Regions from separate parts of the Microcystis aeruginosa FD4 genome, predicted to be linked through region 2. Evidence: riboswitches for the same ligand, from Rfam matches in the RefSeq annotation. Region 2 holds a riboswitch; each other region holds the start of a gene.
The links. Region 2 has a riboswitch for cobalamin ahead of cobG (precorrin-3B synthase). Riboswitches for the same ligand answer to the same signal wherever they lie in the genome.
Positions count from the first base shown of each region.

Region 1: another riboswitch for cobalamin. It lies ahead of metE (5-methyltetrahydropteroyltriglutamate--homocysteine S-methyltransferase); the one in region 2 lies ahead of cobG (precorrin-3B synthase).
Region 3: another riboswitch for cobalamin. It lies ahead of GQR42_RS18400 (energy-coupling factor ABC transporter permease); the one in region 2 lies ahead of cobG (precorrin-3B synthase).

Region 1 is NZ_CP046973.1:2,972,064-2,979,095, reverse strand. Features, by position in the region: gene GQR42_RS15090 (glycosyltransferase family 39 protein) at 1-121, opposite strand, end outside; gene GQR42_RS15085 (glycosyltransferase family 4 protein) at 236-1,426, opposite strand; gene rimI (ribosomal protein S18-alanine N-acetyltransferase) at 1,465-2,043, opposite strand; cobalamin riboswitch at 2,321-2,465, shown strand; gene metE (5-methyltetrahydropteroyltriglutamate--homocysteine S-methyltransferase) at 2,868-5,114, shown strand; gene GQR42_RS15070 (PEP-CTERM sorting domain-containing protein) at 5,298-6,266, shown strand; gene GQR42_RS15065 (hypothetical protein) at 6,269-6,736, shown strand; gene GQR42_RS15060 (hypothetical protein) at 6,720-7,032, shown strand, end outside.
Region 2 is NZ_CP046973.1:2,638,749-2,645,780, reverse strand. Features, by position in the region: gene GQR42_RS13445 (Ig-like domain-containing protein) at 1-149, opposite strand, end outside; gene GQR42_RS13440 (RNA-guided endonuclease InsQ/TnpB family protein) at 347-1,534, shown strand; partial or broken gene GQR42_RS28785 (hypothetical protein) at 1,792-1,950, opposite strand; gene GQR42_RS13430 (Calx-beta domain-containing protein) at 1,985-4,042, opposite strand; cobalamin riboswitch at 4,743-4,883, shown strand; gene cobG (precorrin-3B synthase) at 4,941-6,365, shown strand; gene GQR42_RS13420 (precorrin-8X methylmutase) at 6,367-6,993, shown strand; gene cobI (precorrin-2 C(20)-methyltransferase) at 6,990-7,032, shown strand, end outside.
Region 3 is NZ_CP046973.1:3,662,130-3,669,161, reverse strand. Features, by position in the region: gene GQR42_RS18405 (ABC transporter ATP-binding protein) at 1-1,377, shown strand, start outside; cobalamin riboswitch at 1,462-1,607, shown strand; gene GQR42_RS18400 (energy-coupling factor ABC transporter permease) at 1,630-2,376, shown strand; gene GQR42_RS18395 (energy-coupling factor ABC transporter substrate-binding protein) at 2,386-2,700, shown strand; gene cbiQ (cobalt ECF transporter T component CbiQ) at 2,706-3,503, shown strand; gene GQR42_RS18385 (energy-coupling factor ABC transporter ATP-binding protein) at 3,505-4,341, shown strand; gene GQR42_RS18380 (amidase) at 4,333-5,718, opposite strand; gene pyrR (bifunctional pyr operon transcriptional regulator/uracil phosphoribosyltransferase PyrR) at 5,840-6,373, shown strand; gene GQR42_RS18370 (GlsB/YeaQ/YmgE family stress response membrane protein) at 6,390-6,662, opposite strand; gene GQR42_RS18365 (CsbD family protein) at 6,680-6,916, opposite strand.

The sequences.
Region 1 (7,032 bases), 330 kb from region 2:
AAACGAGAGCATGGGGAGAAAGAAGTACACAGGTCAATAAAACCACAAAACCGATGAAATTGACCAGGACACTTGCTAGTTGAGCGGGATTAAAATCCTTAGTCATTTTCAGCATATTCATAATTTTGTGTCGAGGAAATTATTTTCCTAAGATTATGCTCTAGTTCATTGGGTTTGTCCAGAAGAAAATCGGGACGGCTTCAGGATGGCTGACGGCTAAAAAACCGCTCCCTGATTAACGCCATTCTACCAATTGTCGTTCTTGGACAACCAAACCATATACTGTCTCGGTTTGACGGGCTAAATTCGCCCAATGAAAGCGTTTTTCTAGGTCTTCGTAGGCGTTATTAACTAATTCTTGGGCGTATTCAGGATGATTTAAAACCTCCAAAATGCCCCAAGCGAGGGAATCAGGATTATTGACCCGGGTGACAATTCCCGTTTGGCCATGACGGACAACTTCGGGAAAACCGCAGGTATCGGAAACTACCACGGGAACCCTAGCGGCGAAACTTTCCAGGGCGACAATACCAAAAGGTTCGTAAAGACTGGGAAAAACGGCACAATCGGCCACGATTTGGAAGCGATCGAGGTTTTCATCGGACATGAAGCCCGTAAAATAACAATGATGCCAGATACCGAGATGCCAGGCCTGTTGTTTGAGTTTGTCGGTATTGCCGCCACCGATAATGACAAATTTAGTTTTAGCCCCAGTCTGAGCGAGGACTTTTGGGGCAGCGTTGAGTAACACCGAAACCCCCTTTTCAAAGGTCATGCGCCCGACGTAATAGACGATTTTTTCGTGATCTTCGGCATATTGACGACGAAAAGCTCGGTAATCAAAGTTAGGGTCTCTTTGCTTTTTCTCGGCCCGAATACCGTTATAAACCACATCGATTTTATCCCAGGGTGCGCCCAAAGCTCGATGGACTTCATGACGCATATAGCCGGTACAGACGATAACGCGCCAAGCATTATAGACGAGGGTTCCCTCTTTGCTGCCGATATAGCGTTGGGTGTCGGTGTGCAGTCCGTTATAACGTCCGTATTCCGTGGCGTGAATAGTGGCAATCAAGGGTATTTTAAAGAGATGTTTCATGGCGATGGCTGCATCTCCTACTAACCAATCGTGGGCATGAACAAGGTCAAATTTTCCGTATTCGGCGATTAGTTTGCCGCCCTGTTGCCCCATGCTGTTATTCATGTTGACCACCCAATGGAAAAAGTCATTGCCGGGGGGTACGGGGACGCGGTGGATGTGAATACCTTCCACCAGTTCGTAACTGGGGGCCTGACCGAATTCGATCGTGATTAAATGGACTTCATGACCGAGTTTGACGATTTCGGGATAGAGTTCGGCGACATGACGGGCGATACCGCCCACTAATCGCGGTGGAAATTCCCACGCTAACACTAAAATCCTCATTTTTCCCTAACCTCGACCTGATTTAAGCTGGTAAGTAATCATTGCATCCCCATGGTATCTATTTTGGCTCTGGTTTCTTCCTCTAATTGCCACTCTCCCCGCGCCAGTCTTGAGAGGATCTCTTGTCGCCACTTGTTTAATTGTTCCCGAAAAGCGGCCGTTTGTAGATCGTTGCGCCAGAAAATTAGGGCCGATTCGCCAGTTTGCGGATAATAATTTTTCCGCTCTCCAGCGATGCGGAAGCCAAAATGCTCGTAGAGTGCGATCGCTGAATGGTTCGATCCCCTCACCTCTAGCGTAGCCCTTTCCAGTTGTCTTTGTACAGCCTTCTCAAGCAGTTTGTAGAGAAGCAGTTTTCCTAATCCTTGTCTTTGATAGTCGGGATAAATTGCCAGAAGGGTAATATGCGCTTCTTCGAGAATTGCCCAAAAACAAGCCAATCCGATGATGGTTTCCGGATTGCTGGGTAGGGAGAGAATTAATAATTCACTGTTGGGGTTGTTTAATTCCCGTTCATAACCAGATAGGGTCCAAATACCGCCGAGACTGGTGCGATCGAGGGCTACCATGGCGGCAAGATGTGGGGATTTTGGGGTTTTAATCTGGATTTTTGGCATTTATCGGGGTTCTGTCGCAAATTTTTTTTTCAGAGCTGAGAAACTTGTGTTAAGCTAACTTTTAGCCGGCGATTCCGAAGAGGGATTCTACAAATTTTTTCTGCTCTAACCCCTGCCTTTTTCTAACTCCCTCTACTTGACCTTTATTAATTATCGTCTGGATGAGTTCGGGTTGTTCGATTCGGGGTTTCCATTATACTACAGGAAGCTTTCCCTTTTTGCGACAGAACCCCTTTTCTTATCCCGAACTGAGGATGTCAAAACACCCTTATTGTGTTATCATTAGGTTCAAGTCGGTTTTGATGGGGAGCAGCCATCAAACGCAAGGGGGAAAGTGCAGTGCGAATCTGCCGCTGTCCCGCAGCTGTAAGGAGAGGCGCAACTCTCTGAGTCAGAATGCCCGCCGATTAGTAAACCCGTTACATAAACATCTGCGAGGTAAAGATGATGAAGACTTCAAGCTTTTGCAATTTTCTGCGAGATGCTGCGCAATCAGCTGTTCGTTGGAATATTAAGGTTGTAGCGTTCTGAGTTGACGATTTGAGTTGAACGCGAGGTTGAGATTTAGCAAAGCTACCTGAGAAGGTGGCTAGTGTTTGCGCTGGTAATTACAGATGACACCTTCGCTATCCCTAACTATGGTCTGCTTCCCTACCGGGGGCGTTGTCAGATCAGAATAGGAAAGATGCAATGCAATCCTTGCTATCAAAGTAATTTGAGTTCCCAGCTGATTCGGATCATCTTTCAATTTGACAACGCCCTGCTTCCCTACCGGGAGACAGTCGCTTTTACCTGTTTTTCACAGAATTTGGAACGCTACAGCTATGACTATTCAAACTACAACATTGGGGTATCCCCGCATTGGTAAAAATCGTGAGGTTAAAAAGGCATTAGAAGCCTTCTGGAGCGGTAAATCTGATACAGAAACCTTGCTACAAACGGTTCGAGAGGTGGAATTTGCGAACTGGAAAACACAACTCGAAGCTGGGATCGATCGTATTGGAATCGGTGACACGACGCTTTATGACCATGTTTTGGATTGGAGTGTTCGTTTGGGGCTAATACCCGATCGCTTTCGTCATCTATCGGGACTCGACCAATATTTTGCAATGGCACGCGGCAAAGATGGCATTCCAGCGCTGGAGATGACCAAATGGTTTGATACCAACTATCACTATTTGGTACCCGAAATTGCGGCGGATGTAGAGCCAGAGGCAAACTTCGCAGATTTTTTAGCAACGGTGCAGCGATCGCAAGCCCTCCTGGGTGAGCAAGCCGTGGCGATCATCCTCAGTCCTGTCACCCTATTGGGTTTAAGCCGTTTAGAAGGTGATCTGGCAACACATCTCGAAAAACTATTGCCGCTTTATAGTGATTTGTTCGCTCAACTCAAAGCACTGGGCATCACAGAAGTGCAGTTACATGAACCGATTCTCGTCACCAGCAGTGCAGCGGATCTGAGAGAAGCGATTGCAACTACCTACAGCCAGCTTGCCGAAATGGGTGTACCGATTCACCTCGTCACCTATTTTGATGATCTGGGAGTGACTTATCCCTGGGTGATGGAAATGCCCGTTGCTGGCATCAGTTTAGACTTCACCCGTGGACGCAACTTAGAGTTATTGCAACAGCACGGATTCCCAGCAGATAAACAATTGGGAGTGGGGATTGTGGATGCGCGAAATATCTGGAAAGTTCGCCCTGAATCAGTGTTATCAACACTAGAAACCCTTCACAGCATTACGCCAAATATTCGGTTGCATCCCTCATCATCCCTGCAATTTGTTCCCTATGATGCAATGCGCGAAACGAAATTGCCGGAACCCCTGCGAAATGTGTTGAGTTTCGCGGAACAGAAACTAGAAGAGGTTGTGATTCTGGCACAGACATTGGCGGTCGATGATCCGGGAGATCGATTAGCAGTAGTGCAAACGCAGTGGCAAACCTTTGAGCAGTTCAGCCCTGTAAATCCTGGTACGCAGGCTGCGCTCAAAAATTTGACGACGAATGACTTTCAGCGATCGCTCTCCTATTCTCTACGCTTAGACAAACAGATTCCCTTACCTGCTCTCCCTACCACCACGATTGGTTCCTTTCCCCAAACCTCCGAAGTACGGCAGCTACGGGTGAAATATAAGCGAGGAGAACTGACAGAAGCAGAATATCAGACAGCGATCGACGCTGCGATTGCTGAGTGCATCAAACTTCAGGAAGACATCGGCATTGATGTGCTGGTGCATGGCGAATTTGAGCGCACGGATATGGTGGAATATTTTGGTCAGCAACTGGCTGGGTTTGCCTTTACCGAACAGGGTTGGGTGCAAAGCTATGGCAGTCGCTATGTACGTCCCCCGATTATTTATAGTGATGTAGCGCGTCCTCAACCTATGACTGTGCGAGAGTTTCAGGTGGCGCAGGCATTGACTGAAAAACCTGTAAAAGGAATGCTCACAGGTCCTATCACCATCCTCAACTGGTCATTTCCGCGTAGTGATATTTCTCGTCAGGAACAGGCATTCCAGATTGCGCTGGCGTTACGCGAGGAAGTTGCCGATTTAGAAGCCGCAGGCGCACAGGTGATCCAAGTGGATGAACCCGCTTTACGGGAAGGCTTACCGCTGAAACTGGAACGCTGGAATCAGTACCTATCTTGGGCGGTAGATGCGTTTCGACTGGCAACGGCGATCGCTCAACCCCATACGCAAGTTCACACCCACATGTGCTATTGCGAGTTTGGCGACATCATCAAAGACATTGAGCGTCTGGATGCCGATGTGATTTCGATCGAAAACAGCCGCAGTAACAATCGCACCTTACAAGAGGTCACGGAGGCAGGCTATTCCCATCAAATTGGCAATGGCGTGTATGACATTCACAGTCCAGTAGTGCCAACGACTGAACAACTGGTGCAGCAATTGCAAGCAGGCATCCTGAATTTACCGTTGAGACAAATCTGGGTAAATCCAGACTGCGGATTAAAAACACGCCGCTGGGAGGAAGTGATTCCATCGCTGAAAAACATGGTAGAGGCAACTCATCGGTTACGTCAGGAAATATCACCTAAACCATAACGACAACTAGGTAGGGAGGCACAATTATTTGTGGGATGGGTTAGCGCTCTTCGTAACCCATGTGTGGGTTGGGTTTCATACTTCAATCCAACCTACGTTCATCTTATATTTAATTCCACCCACCTACTTACCATTGCACCATCTGAAACACAACTGTAATCAAAACAAACAGGAAAACCAATCATGTATAAGTTCAAAACCCTCTGGCAAGCGACCCTGACGGCGACATTCACGTTCACTCTTGCGAGCGGTAACGCATTGGGTGGGACGTTTTCTGGCTTCGCCTTCGACCCAGGTAAAATCGATTCAGGAATTCCTGGATTTGTTGGACCTGACGGTTTAGGTGTCATTTCACCGAATAACACCGTTAATCCGATTTTTAAAGGATGGGCAACAGGATTTACTAATTATTTACCCGCTCCTGGTGTTTTACCCCAATGGCAAACCCCAGAAAGAACATTAGGACAAGTGACAGGGACTTTTGATGGTATTGCCTCTTTAGGAGAATTAACGGCTCAACAAATCACGGACGGAGTATCCCCGGGGCAAATTACCTTAACCTTTGATTCTGCAATTATTGATGGCGATGGCGCAGATTTTGCTGTCTTTGAAAATGGATTTGGCTTCGATGAAACGGGCAGTTTATTTGCAGAATTAGCTTATGTAGAAGTTTCTACTAATGGGATAGATTTTGTTCGCTTTCCTAGGGTTTCTTTAACCCAAGATTCTATTGCCCCTGAAGGACGAATTGATCCCACACCGGTTGATAATTTGGCAGGAAAGCACGTTAATAATGGCGTAGTTTTTGCAGGTAATTCCTTTGTGCGGAGTTCTTGGGGAACACCTTTCGATTTAAGCGTTTTAAAAGATCTTCCCCTGGTTCAATCTGGCGTTGTTAATCTTAATAGCATTAACTTTGTTCGCATTGTTGATATTCCGGGTAATGGCACATTTTTAGATTCAGAAAACCGACCCATTTATGACCCTTGGCAAACCCCTATTCCCGGATCTGGCGGCTTTGATCTGGAGGCAGTGGGTGTCATTCATTCTCAGTCGGTTCCTGAACCCACCAGTATAGTGGCGATCGCTCTTGCTGGTGTACTGGGGGCTAGTCTCCGTCGGTCTGTCAATCGTGCAAAATCGTCAAGGTAGGTATGATGCGACCACACGATAGTCTCTGGCAAGGTTATTTTGGCTACTGGCAAAATCTGTTCATTCGGGAAAATCTGTTACCTCTGGGACACGCTGCCTGGCAGGGGTTTATCACTCAAGGGCGGGGCATGGTGGTATGCGATGTGACGCTCGTCGAGGATGAATCTGTGGATTGGAACAGTGACATCGTGGACTATACAGTTCGGTTTGTTTCCCTGTCCAGTGTTTCAGCCTATTTACAGACTTTCAGCCTAGAGGCAACTTTAATTGAACGGCTAATTGATACGGTTCAATCCTACAACCCTGCCCAGTCAATCCTGTTGTTAATTAATGAAAACGGACGGGCAGATATTAATCTATTGCAAAACCTCAAAGTTTCTCCAATGAATTGTTACCAACAGGTGCAACGGCGTTGGGTAGAGTTCCAACTTGATCAAGCCCCCGGAGATTTGTATGAACAAAGACTCTGATTTGATGGACTGGCAGCAAGAATTTATTGCCACGAATTTGTTGGCGATCGGTTATAACGCCTGGACAGGTTACTTAGGCGGTGAGCGGGGTGCGATCATTTGCAGCACCAATTCTCCAGCGGTTGGCGTTGCGGGGGAATCGTTCCGCACCTACTTTGTTCGGCGATCGCGTCTCGCTGCTTTCTTGAATGCCTGGTTAGCGGCTCCCGATACGGTGATTCTGCGCCACCATTTTATGAATGCTCACATTCTGGAAGCTGTAGATTCTTACAATCCAACGACTGAATTGGTCTTCC
Region 2 (7,032 bases):
TAGAATAAGCTAATGGTTGCTTCTGAGTCAGCATCAAAGGCATTCCATTCAATGGTTACTTCGGTGTCACTGACATTAGTGGATGGGGCGGTAATTTTGATGCTAGGGGTTGTTGAATTGCCAGAAATAAAGATATCCCCTGCACTCAAGTTAGGTGCGCCTGTTAGAATAGCAATCTGTTGTTGAGGTGCAGCACCATTGCCATCAGGATCGAAGAACAGATTTCCAGTAGCTGGATCATAGATAAATCGGTCATCGAAAATTTGGGTCTGAAACCCCGTCGTTCTACGACGGCTTTACCGTTAAATATTAGCGCATTTACACCATATATGCTAAAATGTGAGACATGGAAAAAGCCTATTCGTTTCGATTTTACCCAACACCCGAACAAGAGTCGCTATTGCGGCGCACATTGGGCTGTGTAAGATTAGTTTACAATAAAGCTCTCCATCTCAGAACACAAGCATGGTACGAAAGACAAGAAAGAGTAGGATATGCTCAAACTTCTTCAATGCTAACCGAGTGGAAAAAGCAAGAAGAATTAGACTTTCTCAACGAGGTAAGCTGTGTACCTTTACAACAAGGTTTAAGACACCTACAAACAGCTTTCACTAATTTCTTTGCTGGTCGTACTAAGTATCCTAACTTTAAGAAAAAACATCAAGGAGGAAGTGCCGAATTTACCAAATCTGCTTTTAAATTTAAAGACAAACAAATCTATTTAGCCAAATGCACAGAACCTTTACCTATTCGATGGTCAAGACAAATCCCAGAAAGCTGTGAACCAAGTACAGTAACAGTCAGATTGCATCCCTCTGGGCGTTGGCATATCTCAATAAGATTTGATGACCCAACAATTAAACCCTTACCCCCAACCGATAAAGCCATCGGAATTGACTTAGGAATTAGTAGCCTAGTAATTACCAGCGATGGTGACAAAATATCTAATCCTAAGCATTTTAAAAAGCATTATCAGAGACTGCGAAGAGCATCGAAAAGCCTTTCTCGAAAACAGAAAGGTTCAAAAAATCGGGAAAAAGCAAGAATCAAAGTAGCCAGAATTCACGCTCAAATCACCGATAGCAGAAAAGACCATTTACACAAGCTAACCACTCAATTAGTTCGTGAAAACCAAACGATTGTAGTTGAGAATTTAGCCGTCAAGAATCTGGTCAAAAACCCGAAATTATCTCAGGCAATATCTGACGTTAGTTGGGGAGAAATTACCCGACAATTAGCCTATAAATGCCGTTGGTATGGGAGAAATTACCTCGAAGTAGATAGATGGTTTCCTAGTTCTAAAAGGTGTAGTAATTGCGGGTATATTGCTGAGAAAATGCCGTTAAATATTCGAGAATGGGACTGTCCAAGCTGTGGGACGCACCATGACCGAGATATTAACGCCAGTAAAAACATTTTGGCCGCAGGACTTGCGGTGTCAGTCTGTAGAGCGACCATAAGACCAGAACAGAGTAAAACTGGGGCGGCAGGTGCGGAACCCCGCAAGGGAAAGAAGCAGAAACCCAAATCGTGAGGTTTGGGAATCGCCGTCCGTTTTACGGCGGCGAGGATGTCAACACTATCAACCGCAGTCTTTCCTAAGACAAACTGAGAGTCTGCGAGAACCCCATCGGGGGTTAATCCTCCACCAAAACCCGTTGCCGAAATAACAATGCGATCGCCCTCACTACTGTCAAAATCTTCGATAGTATCTATCCCTTCTGTGGGACTCTCAAAGACAAAACTATCGCTGCCCGTCCCCCCTGTTAGGGTATCATTGCCACCACTTCCCTTGATAATATCATCCCCTTCTCCTCCATCAAGAAGATCATTTGCGGCTAACCCATCCAGAATATCTTTGCCAGCGTTGCCACTTAGATTATCATTGCCAATTGTCCCAAAAAGGATTTCATCCCCTGTACTATCCAGTTGAGCAGTGGCTTGCCACATATCATCTGTCCAATCAATAGTCGCTTGCCAAGTTTCAGGAGTCCATGCTGTTGTCGCTTGCCAAAGCATCACTCGTCCACTGAGTTGTGGCATCCCAAGCTTGATTAACCCATTCTGTTGTGGCATTCCAAGCCTCTACTGTCCAATTACTCACTGCACCCCAAGCATTTTCTCCCCACCCTGTAATGGCATTCCAAGCATCTTGTCCCCATTGTTTGGCAGCATTCCAAGCCGCTTGAACAGATGCTTTAGCAAATTCAATGGCATAATCGATACCGTAAATGACAGCCCCAATGAGTTGACGATTTATTTCTGTAGTGCCACGAAAAGTTAATACACTCGCTACATAAGCCCCTGTTGTTGTCGCCCCTGGAATAGGCGTGATTGCCCCTAATCCTGCGATGATAACCTGAATCGCAAAATAATCAGGATCTGGTAAATAGGTAAAAAAAGCACTGCTGAGAGTGTTTGTGCTACCAACTGTATCTATTCCTAAACCACTTGGTTTAGTCAAGCCACTCGACTCAGTTTTTGGAATAATTACAGGATGAAGATGGGCATCAACAGGATTAGGAAATGAGGAAGGGACAAGTAATTGATTGGATAAAACATATTGTCCAGAAATGTAACGAAATCCTGCCATACTCACTATGTCGATAGAAGGGATATAGTGAGTCACTTTTTCTGCACCACCGAAACTATTAGCCGCACTCGTTGAAATACCTGGGGCATTAAACGTAACAATATCTCCTAAAGCACCTTGAGAAGAATAATCTGCCGCTACCCATTGGGTTAATGCTCCACCCAAACTATGACCTGTAATGTGGGGTTTTACCGAGAGATTATCCTCTGGCTGACTTATTTCCTCAAGCCATTGATTAACACCCCCTCGATTAGCCGTAAATTGACCATAACCAATACCATTGGGATTAGCATCATCCCAGACATCTGTTCTTAATTGATCGGGCTGTGTCCCCCGAATCGCCAAAACGGGAGCTTTTCCTTCATCATAAATTGTTCCCGTCGCAAACGCCCAAGAGGTATCCTGTGCTTCTAAATTATTAAGAGTTTCTTGGACTTTCTGATAGGAGGATGAATTTACAAAATCTGGACCGAGAAATTCTTCTAAATCTGTCAATAAGCGATCTTTTTCTTGGTCACTCTCTTTGCTAATTTCGCTATGGACAGGATTGCTGATTAAAACAAAGAAATTTTCATCCGAAGTTAATCCTGTTGCCTGAAAACCTGTACTGCCATCGTTGAAAAATTGATCAACTCGATACCCTAAATCTCCATAAGACAAACTACCGTTAAAGTCAATATCGTCTCCTTTATCCCAATTCTGATACGCTGTATCCCTTGCGAAAATCTCAAAATTAGCATTGCCTCCATAATTAACAGGGGTATCTCCTAATACTGTGATTTCAACTTCTTTACTGGTTTCTCTTGGGGCAAAGGTTAATGTCCCTGTAATGGGTCGGTAATCTATTCTGTCGTTCCCCGTTACACCATCTACTGCCGTTCCTACGAGGGTAAAATAGTTAACAGTAACTTCTACATCAACCGCTTCTGAGAGAATCACAGGGAATTTAAGGGTTGCCGTTTGATTACTTCCTTCTGCTACAGCAACATAAGCATCTTGTATATTTAACCCCGGTGCAATGGTTTCAACCGTATAATTCCATGCTGTTCCTTCATCATTAGTTGCTACAATGATCTCTAACTGATCAGAATCCCCTTCAGGAATTTGAACCGTTCCCGTCTTGCTTCCTCCAACAAATCCTGTTTCTAAGATATTCCTTCCTTCATAACGAATAATGAAGTTATCAGGAATCGTATTCGTTGCACTAGGATATCCGGCATAAGCACCATTAAGGGTCGTAGCAGGAAGAATCTCAATGGAAGGTAAAGTTATATTACCTTTTTGCCAATCTTGTGCCAAGTTAAGGGCAGTAATCGTCACAAAACTGTCTCCAAAGGCAAGTCTCATCTTGTCAATAAATTCTGGACTGGTAGCGAATTCCTGAAGAGAGTAAGATACGCTTTCCAGAGATTGGGAGAGAATTTGGCTAAACCTAAGAGATTGGTTCATTGTGTTGTTCCCAAACAAAAAATGGGGAGCATCTCACCTTTGTAACCCCTAAATCAGGTGTTTATACCATTTTTCAAAAGTAATGACAGAGATGGTTATGCCTGGTGCATCTCAATTTTGTCGAAATATCCAGATGACATTTTGGGCGCACGCGGTGCGCCCCTACCATTGGCGAAATAATATTATTGTAGGGGCGAATTGCATTCGCCCTCTTTGAACAACTTCTGCTGCTCACCTTAAGTGAGAGAAAATCACCAATAGGATACCATTTTCTTTATTCGCGTCACAACGAATGCAGGCTTGGCAAGCATTCGAGCGTGGATGTCTGTCATGGATTTAGAAATTTGGTATTATGTCAAGCTATTTTGAAAGCCTTGCTAGAAACCAGTTTTATGGATAAGTATAATTACTCACTTGCATAAATGAGATGCTCCCAAAGGGAAAAAAATGTCAATACGTTGAGTCTATAGGCAATGTTAGAAACTGTAACAAAAAAGAAAGAAATTTTTAACAATCACAGTAGTTAGGGCTTGCTGAAAAAAGCTGAAATGCTTGTGGTGCTTAAGATAATTGGGTAATTACTACGGCGGATTCAGGCTCAGTCTGGTACATCTTCTAAAAGGAGTTGTCTGTGCCAGATGGATAGAGGAATCGGCGTATAGCTGATTTTAATCTAGCAACGCCAAAACTCAAACTGTGGTATAATCCTTAAACTTGTCTTTGGGAAAGTCCAGTGCAATTCTGGTACTGTGCCGCAGCTGTAATCAAGTAAAAAGTAAAAAGAGTACATCTTCCCTTTTTCCTTGCGAGTCAGAATGCCAATTACAAGCTTTTGATCGGTAGTATAGACAACTAATTTTCTAACTACTTCTCTGCGTCGCATGGAGAACAAACAACGGTGAATTGGTTAGTTAAGGCAAATGCTTGTCCAGGTTTATTTTATGGAACTGCTGCCCAGGATGGGTTTTTAATTCGTCTCCGCACCCCCGGTGGATGGCTCAATTCTCCACAGGGAAAAGCGATCGCCACTTGGCTCGAACAATGGCAGAGTACAATACAAGTTACCAATCGGGCAAATCTGCAAATTCGCGGACTGCAAAAATCCCCCAGTTTAGAAGAATTTCAAACCCTGCAAAAATTAGGGTTAGCTGCCCATAATCCCAGTATCGATCATCTGCGTAACATCATGTCTAGTCCCACTGCCGGAATTGACTGCCAAGAATTGATCGATACTCGTCCATTAGTCCAAGAATTAGATAATTTTATCCAAAATTATCCATCAATTGCCCAACTAAGTCCTAAATTTAGTATCGGGATCGATGGCGGTGGTGCAGTGGGAATTGGCACCGGTTCAACTATGGCCTGGCAACACCGCTATAACGAGATTCATCTGTCAGCAATTGCCCTCAAGAATCCGACAAATTTAACTTCTATTGTTTGCTTTCGATTAGCACTCGCAGGAGATAAACAATTATACGACACGGACTTATTAATTGAGCCAGAAAACTGTTTAGCTGTGGTCAAAGCTTTAGTAACGGTTTATCTCGATTATGTTCAACAAACCCCTAATATCAAGGGGAAAAAACCGCGGATGAAACACCTGCTCAAAGATTGGGGATTGGCCAAATATCTCGAACAAGTTAACTCTCAATTACAGCGGACTTCTACTGGAATAATACAACGGCAAGAATACCAGCAAGCTGCCCATTCCACTCAACCCTATTTTCATCTGGGAATTCATCCTCAAAAGCAACCCGGATTGTCTTATATTGGCCTATCATTAAGATTAGGACAATTGACGGCTAATCAACTATGGGGATTAGCGGCACTATCAGAAACTTTTGGCAGTGGTCAGTTACGATTAACCCCTTGGCAGACTGTTATATTACCCGATATTCCCGATGAAAAAGTGTCAGAATTGTTGCCAAAACTGGCATCACTAGGATTATCCGCTTCTCCCGGATGGGATGCGGGGATAGTTGCCTGTAGCGGTAAACCGGGTTGTGCAGCAGCGGCCACTGCAACTCAAATTCATGCTTCTCTCCTAGCAGATTATTTGAAAGAACGCTTAACCTGCAATTCTCCTGTTAATATTCATTTGACAGGTTGTGCTAAATCCTGCGCTCAACCAAGTCCAGCCGAAATTACCCTTTTAGGAACTACTATCGAGCAAAATGGCCAAATACTGGAAGCTTATCAAGTCTATCTGGGTGATAGTCAAAAATTCTTAGAAACACCCATATTTGAGGGAGAATTTACCAATATTCTCCCGCTCATAGCCCAAATTTTAAGCTCCCAAAAATCGAAAAATTTAGATGAATAGAATGGAATACATTAAGAATGGTGAGGAAATTTACCGCAAATCTTTTGCTATTATTCGGGCTGAAACTAACTGGAAAAATCTCCCCGATGATTTAGCTCATGTGGCGGTTCGTCTAATTCATTCCTGCGGGATGACAGACATAACAGAAGATTTAGAAGCATCACCGGACGCGGTTAAAATCGGACGAAATGCCCTCGCTGGGGGTGCAGCAATTCTCTGTGATTCTCAAATGGTCGCTAATGGCATTACCAAAGCCCGTTTACCTAAAAATAATCCGATTATTTGTACCCTCAATCACCCAGAAGTGAGCGAGTTAGCACGGCAAATTAATAATACCCGCTCCGCTGCCGCTTTAGAACTTTGGCGACCTCATTTAGCTGGAGCGGTGGTAGCTATTGGTAATGCACCGACAGCACTTTTTCGCATACTAGAATTGCTCGATCAAAATGTAGATAAACCAGCTTTGATTTTAGGGTTTCCCGTCGGATTTGTAGGAGCGGCAGAGTCGAAAACAGAATTAGCAACTAATAGTCGTGGCGTGCCATTTATTACCCTGCACGGACGTAGGGGAGGCAGCGCAATCGCAGCAGCAGCAGTCAATGCTTTAGCAAAAGAGAACGAATTATGAATAAATTAGGCAAACTTTATGGATTAGGAATCGGGCCTG
Region 3 (7,032 bases), 1.0 Mb from region 2:
TTAGAAAATAAGGGTCATGTCAGAGAAAAAATTAGAACTTATCTTCAGGAACAAAAAGAGGCAATTCTCAAGCGTTATCCCCATGAATTATCGGGGGGACAATTACAAAGGGTAATGATTGCCATGGCGATTTCTTGTAATCCTACCCTATTAATTGCTGATGAACCAACCACCGCTTTAGATGTGACTGTCCAAGCAGAAATATTAAGATTGTTACGAGATTTGTGTAAAAGCGATCGAGAAATGTCAATGGTTTTTATCTCCCACGATTTAGGAGTTATTAACGAAATTGCCGATCAAATTGTTGTAATGTATCAAGGAGAAATTGTCGAACAGGGAACTAAAGAAGAAGTATTAAATTATCCCCAACATCCCTACACAAAAGGTTTACTTGCCTGTCGTCCCCGCTTAAACTCTCGTCCAAAAAAATTGCCCACCGTCAGCGATTTTTTACGAGTGGAAAAAGACTCTCAAGGTAAGATTATTGACTTAGAGGAAATTACCCCACCAGCAGTTAAATTTATTACTCTTCAAGAAGAAGAAACCAGAATTGAAGGTTTACAAAACCATGAGAACATATTATCTGTAGAAAATTTATCGGTTAGATTTCCAGTTAAGGGAGTTTTCGGGCAAGTAAAGACCTTTTTTAATGCCGTAGATCAGGTCAGTTTTGCCGTTAAACAGGGGGAAACCCTCGGTTTAGTCGGTGAGTCGGGCTGCGGAAAATCTACCTTAGCAAGGACAATTCTGCGCTTAATTCCTGCCACTTCTGGAAATATCTATTTCCGAGGAGAAAATCTCGCTAAATTAAACCCCAGCGATCCAAAATTAAGACTACTGCGACGGGAATTACAGATAGTTTTCCAGAATCCCTACAACTCCCTGAATCCCCGTTTATCCATTGGTAAAGCAATTTTAGAACCGCTGGTTATTCATCATACCGGCGGTAATTCCCAAAAGCGACGGGAACGAGTAGAATATTTATTAGAACGAGTTAAACTTGATCCTAATTGGTTTGATCGCTATCCCCATCAATTATCAGGAGGACAACGACAAAGGGTGTGTATTGCTCGCGCTTTAGCCTTAAATCCTCAGTTTATTATCTGTGATGAATCTGTCTCTGCTTTAGATGTTTCCGTACAAGCGGGAGTCTTAAATTTACTCAAAGAATTACAGCAGGAATTTAATCTCACTTATATCTTTATTTCCCACGATTTAAGTGTCGTCAGATTTATGAGTGATCGCATTATGGTGATGAATAAAGGTAAAATTGAGGAAATCGGTACAGCTAACGAGATTATCAACTCTCCCCAAAGCGATTACACCCGTAAACTTATCGCTTCCATTCCCCAATTTACCGAAAGTCTTGCTAGTTAGTTAGTAATAACAAAACTTCATAATGCTTAACAGCACAAAAGTTAAGATTTCCTGTAGAAATTTTCTCTCTTGTTCCTAAGCGTGATAGGTTGGTTGAACATTCGACTCTAACCAAAGAAAATGATTAGAGTAGTCAGGGAAAGCGCAGTGCAAATCTGCCACTGTCCCGCAGCTGTGATTAAGGATTATCCTTATTAGTCAGAATGCCTGAGGAATGTGCGACCAAATCTAGTCAAATCTGCGAGGTACGGAATGAAGATACAGAAATATTGCCGCTTAATTCTTATAGCGGTGCTAACTGTTCATCTATTAATTAATTCAGCCAATCCAGCGGCAGCTATGCACATTGCCGAAGGGTTTTTGCCTGTACAGTGGGCAGCTTTTTGGTGGATAATATCGCTTCCTTTTTTCATTTTTGGCTTACGTTCTTTAACTCGTATTACTCAAGAACATCCCGAACTTAAGCTATTGCTTGCCCTAGCTGGCGCTTATACTTTTGTTCTCTCAGCCTTAAAAATTCCCTCGGTTACAGGTAGTTGTTCTCATCCGACGGGGACAGGTTTAGGAGCAATTTTGTTCGGTCCCTTGACGATGACTGTTTTGGGAACTTTAGTGTTATTATTTCAGGCTTTGTTATTAGCTCATGGCGGGTTAACTACTCTGGGGGCAAATATGTTTTCTATGGCTATAATTGGACCATTAGTTGCCTATTGTATCTATCATTTGCTTCTAAAAACAGGACAACAAAGAGTGGCTATTTTTTGTGCCGCTGCCCTAGCAAACTTGTTCACCTATATAACCACTTCTATCCAATTAGCCTTAGCCTTTCCTGCGCTTGACGGTGGGTTTATGGCATCTTTTATCAAGTTTGCGGGAATTTTTGCTCTGACTCAAATTCCTCTAGCCATTAGCGAAGGATTACTGACATTATTGGTCTGGAATTGGCTAGAGTCTTACGGAAAAAAAGAGTTAGAGACTATCAAATTATTACAAGGGTAAGGCTGAATTATGAACCGATATTCTCTAAGAAATAATTGGCTTTTGGCTATGGCTGTAATTCTTTTAGCAGTTTTGCCCTTAGTTTTTGTGCGGGGCGAATTTAGTGGGGCTGATGACCAAGCAGAAACCGCAATCACTACACTTAATCCTGAGTATAAATCATGGTTTCGACCTTTCTTTGAACCGCCTAGTGGTGAGGTAGAAAGTTTACTTTTTGCATCCCAAGCCGCCTTGGGGGCGGGGGTGATTGGTTTTGTTATCGGACTATATAAAGGAAGGACTGAAAAAGAACAATCTGCCTCCACAGAGGAGAATAGCAATTAGTAGAAATGAGCCATCTAATTGATAGTCTTGCTTACAAAAATCGTCTGCGTTGGTTGCCTCCAAATCATAAGCTATTGTTGACGATAGTTCTATTAATTATCTCGCTAATTTCCTCTTGGCCTGTGCAGTTACTCGTCGGTTTTTGGTTGACTATAGCAATTACTATCTATGCGGGGATTCCCCAAAGGACTTATCTGCGCTTGTTATCTTTACCTTTGGGGTTTTCTTTAATTAGTTTACCTGCTTTTATTATTAATGGTGTACCGTGGGATAAAAAATCAATAATTCAGCAGGATATTTGGCAAGGTCTGGGATTTTCTTTAGGTTATTTGTATCTCTATATTAGCCAAACAGGTATGGAGCAAGTTGGGTTTTTATTCCCCAGAATTTGGGCGATGACAAATTGTCTATATTTTCTAATTTTAACCACTCCCTTTATTGAAATCTTACAAGTTTTCAGACAATGGCGATGTCCGATTTTATTGACAGATTTATTATTATTGATGTACCGTTTTATTTTTAGCTTACTAGAAGTTGCTCAAGAAATTTGGACAGCACAAAATTCCCGTTGTGGTTATCAAAGTTGGTCAAGAGGAATGAAAAGTATTGGTATTTTGGGAGGGCAGTTATTCCAGCGAACTCTTAATAATTATCGTCAGATTTCTATCAGTTTAGAAGCGCGAGGATTTCAAGAAAGTTTTAAAATGTCTAGTTCCCGTTCTTATCAATCTCAAAGAAGATACATATTTGAAGCTTTATTCGGTTGCAGTTTATTGATTATTCTTAACTTAGTTATCAACTAAAATGACTCAAAATTTATTGGAATTTCAAAATGTTTCCTATAGTTATCCTTGTCTTTCCAGTCGAGCTATTAAAAATTTTGATCTTACAATTTCCGTGGGAAAAAAGTATGCTTTAATCGGACAGAACGGTTGTGGAAAAACTACCTTATTTCTTTTAGCTAGTGGTTTATATCAACCCCAGCAAGGTATAATTTATTGGCAAGGAAAACCCTTTCAATATAACCGCTCTTTTTTGGGAAATTTACATCAGCAAATTGGCTTAGTTTTTCAAAATCCTGAGCATCAGTTAGTCGCAGCCACTGTGGAAGAAGATATTTCCTATGGTTTAAATAATTTAGACTTACCTACCTCGGAAATTATCGACCGTGTGTGGGCAACCCTAGACAAATTTGCTTTAACTCCCCTAGCTTATGAACCAGTGCATCATCTTAGTTTGGGACAAAAAAAACAAGTTTCAATTGCTGATGTAATGGTGATGAATCCCACCTTGCTTTTATTAGATGAACCCACGGCTTATCTAGATGCGCGTCATAGTCAAAAATTACGAGAATATCTCGAACAAATTCATCAACTCGGCACAACAATTATCCTAGCAAGTCATGATTTAGATTTTGTCTATCACTGGGCTGATTGGATTTTTGTCATTGATGACGGACAATTAATTATTGAAGGAACTCCCAGAGAAGTTTTCGCTCAAAGAAAAACTATAGAAAAGTTACAACTAGGATTGCCCATCATTCTAACACTTGTGGAAAAGCTAGGAATTTTAGCGACACAAACAGGTAACATGAGCCAGAAAATATTTGAACAATGGCAAGAATATTTACTGTCAAAATAGAGGCGAAAAAATCTGAGTTTCCAGCTGCGTTGCTAATCCCAATAAAGTGATTTCATCAGCAGGTTTACCCACTAACTGAATTGCCACAGGTAAACCTTGACTATCCACTCCCGTTGGTAAAGCAATCGCGGGTAGGCCACTCGCATTAGCAATGGGAGAAGGGGCAATCCAAGCAATCATCCGATCAACCGCTTCTTCCGGTGGTAAATTTTCCCACTCACCAATTCTGGGGGGTTGATGTAGGAAAATGGGCAAAAGTAAGACATCAAAATTATCAAATATCGCCACAATTTGCCGCGAAATAATGTGCATCTGCTGCACCGCTTGCAGGTACTCCCCTGCGCTGCCAGAATTCTCTAACAACCACTGGTTAAGGGGACTTAATAACTCCTTGGGAATTCCCGTCGCCGCCGTCCCCGCTTGCCAAATTCGACGAAAAGGAGTGATTAAAGCCTGTAAATCGGGGGAATACTCCGTTAAATGATGCCCCATGTCCTCTAAATTTTTAGCCGTCTCGATCACAGCATCTTTATAGACGGAAGCCGCTTCGCCGAAGGGGGATATGGAAGTGGAAAAAGCGATTCTCAGGGGTTTTACGGCTCTTTTGGTGGCTTCTAGGAAAGAAAAGGCGGGATCGGGTAGCCAGTAGGGATCGCCCGTCGTATAGCCCGAAATCACGGTAAGCAGTGCGGCCCCATCTGCCACCGTCTTAGAAAGAGTGCCGTTAGTGGCGATACCACTTTGAAATTCCCCCACCGGGGCATAGGAAACGCGCCCGCGACTGGGTTTTATCCCCACCAAACCGCAACAACCCGCCGGAGTACGAATGGAACCGCCACCATCGGAACCCTGGGCAATCGGGCAGAAACCCGCCGCTACCGCCGCCGCCGCGCCGCCACTGGAACCTCCTGCGGTATAATCGCGGTTGAAGGGGTTACGAGTCGGCAAAAAACCCCGATTTTCGGTGTAGGGAAAGGAACCTAACTGGGAAGTGGCAGTTTTGCCCAGAAGGATAAAACCCGCCATTTTCATTCTGGTGACGATTCCTTCGTCGTATTGGGCGATATTTCCCTGTAAGGCGGCGACTCCGTAACTAACCGGCATTCCAGCGACGGCATTTAAGTCTTTAATGGCGGTAGGAACTCCAAAAAAAGGCGGTAATTCGGCAGTATCGGTGATTTGACTTAATTGTTCCGTTTGGATGCTGGCGGTTGCTAGGGCGCTTTCCCGGGCGACATGGACAAAACTACCAATTTGACTGTCAAATTTTTCAATTCTGTCGAGGTATAAATGGGTTAATTCTAGGGGTGAGATTTGTTTAGTGCGAATCAGTTGGGCTAATTCTAGGGCAGATTTTGGCAATAATTCATCACTCATGAGCGATCGAGGTAAAATAAGTAGATGAAAACAATTATATTCTTTAATGATAGAGATGGTTTTAAAGGAAAATTGAAGTAAAAATTTCCCTATCCCCTATCCCCTCTTGTCTTGGAAAATTATGACCTCACAGTTAATTGAAATTCTCTCGGCTGACGAAATTCGTCGCACTATTACCCGTTTAGCTTCCGAAGTTATCGAAAAAAGTGGCGATTTAAATAACTTGATTTTGATCGGTATCTACACGCGAGGAGTGCCTTTAGCTAATTTAATTGCTAGTCAAATTGAGAGCTTAGAAGGGGTAAAAGTTCCCGTGGGAGCGATCGATATTACCTTCTATCGCGACGATCTTGATCGCATTAAAACCCGCACTCCTGCTAAAACCAAAATGCCCCTAGATGTCACGGGAAAAACCGTGATTTTAGTTGATGATGTTATCTACAAAGGTCGCACGATCCGCGCCGCTTTCAATGCTATTATTGAGTATGGCAGACCGCAAAAAATCCGCTTATTAGTGTTAGTTGATCGTGGTCATCGGGAATTACCAATTCACCCGGATTTTATAGGCAAAAAACTACCCACCGCAGCCGAGGAACAGGTAAAAGTTTATCTACAAGAGATTGACGGCAAAGATGGGGTGGAATTAATCAAATAAACAGGAGTTAAGACTATTAGTCAGGACGGGAAGTCGTGACTAATCCCCAGAGGAAAATAAACACGATCGCACCGATAATAGCGACAAAAATGCCCGGTATGCTTAAGGTAGAACCCGCTAGGGCAAAACTGCCAGTTTGAATCAAATTTAACAGAGTTCCCCCCACAAAAGCCCCGATAATTCCTAGCAAAGTCGTGGCCAAAATACCACCCCCCTGTCGCCCGGGATAAATAGCTTTTGCGATCGCACCAGCAATAAAGCCCAAAATTATCCAAGAAATGACATTAATCATGATTTTAATCCCGTTCAGTTAATTTTGTCTTTGATGTTTTCGATTGCGTCCTGGGCGGCGTTTTTCATGTCCTCCAACAAATTTTCTGCCTTATCTTTGACATCAGCTGCCACGTTCATTGCCGCTGCTTGTACCTGCTTTAATTCTCCTTCTGCTTTCATTTTCTCGTCGCCAGTTAATTCTCCAGCAGCCGATTGTACTTTCCCCTCGACATTTTTGGCAGCAGCCTTCATTTTGTCTTCGATGCTCATAAATTTTTCCTCGGTCAAGAAATTGTTATTGTTATTTTTATAACACAAATGCGTTAATTACTGCCCTTTAAAAACGTAAATAAATCTTAAGTTTTTGGGAATGATTATTATTGGTT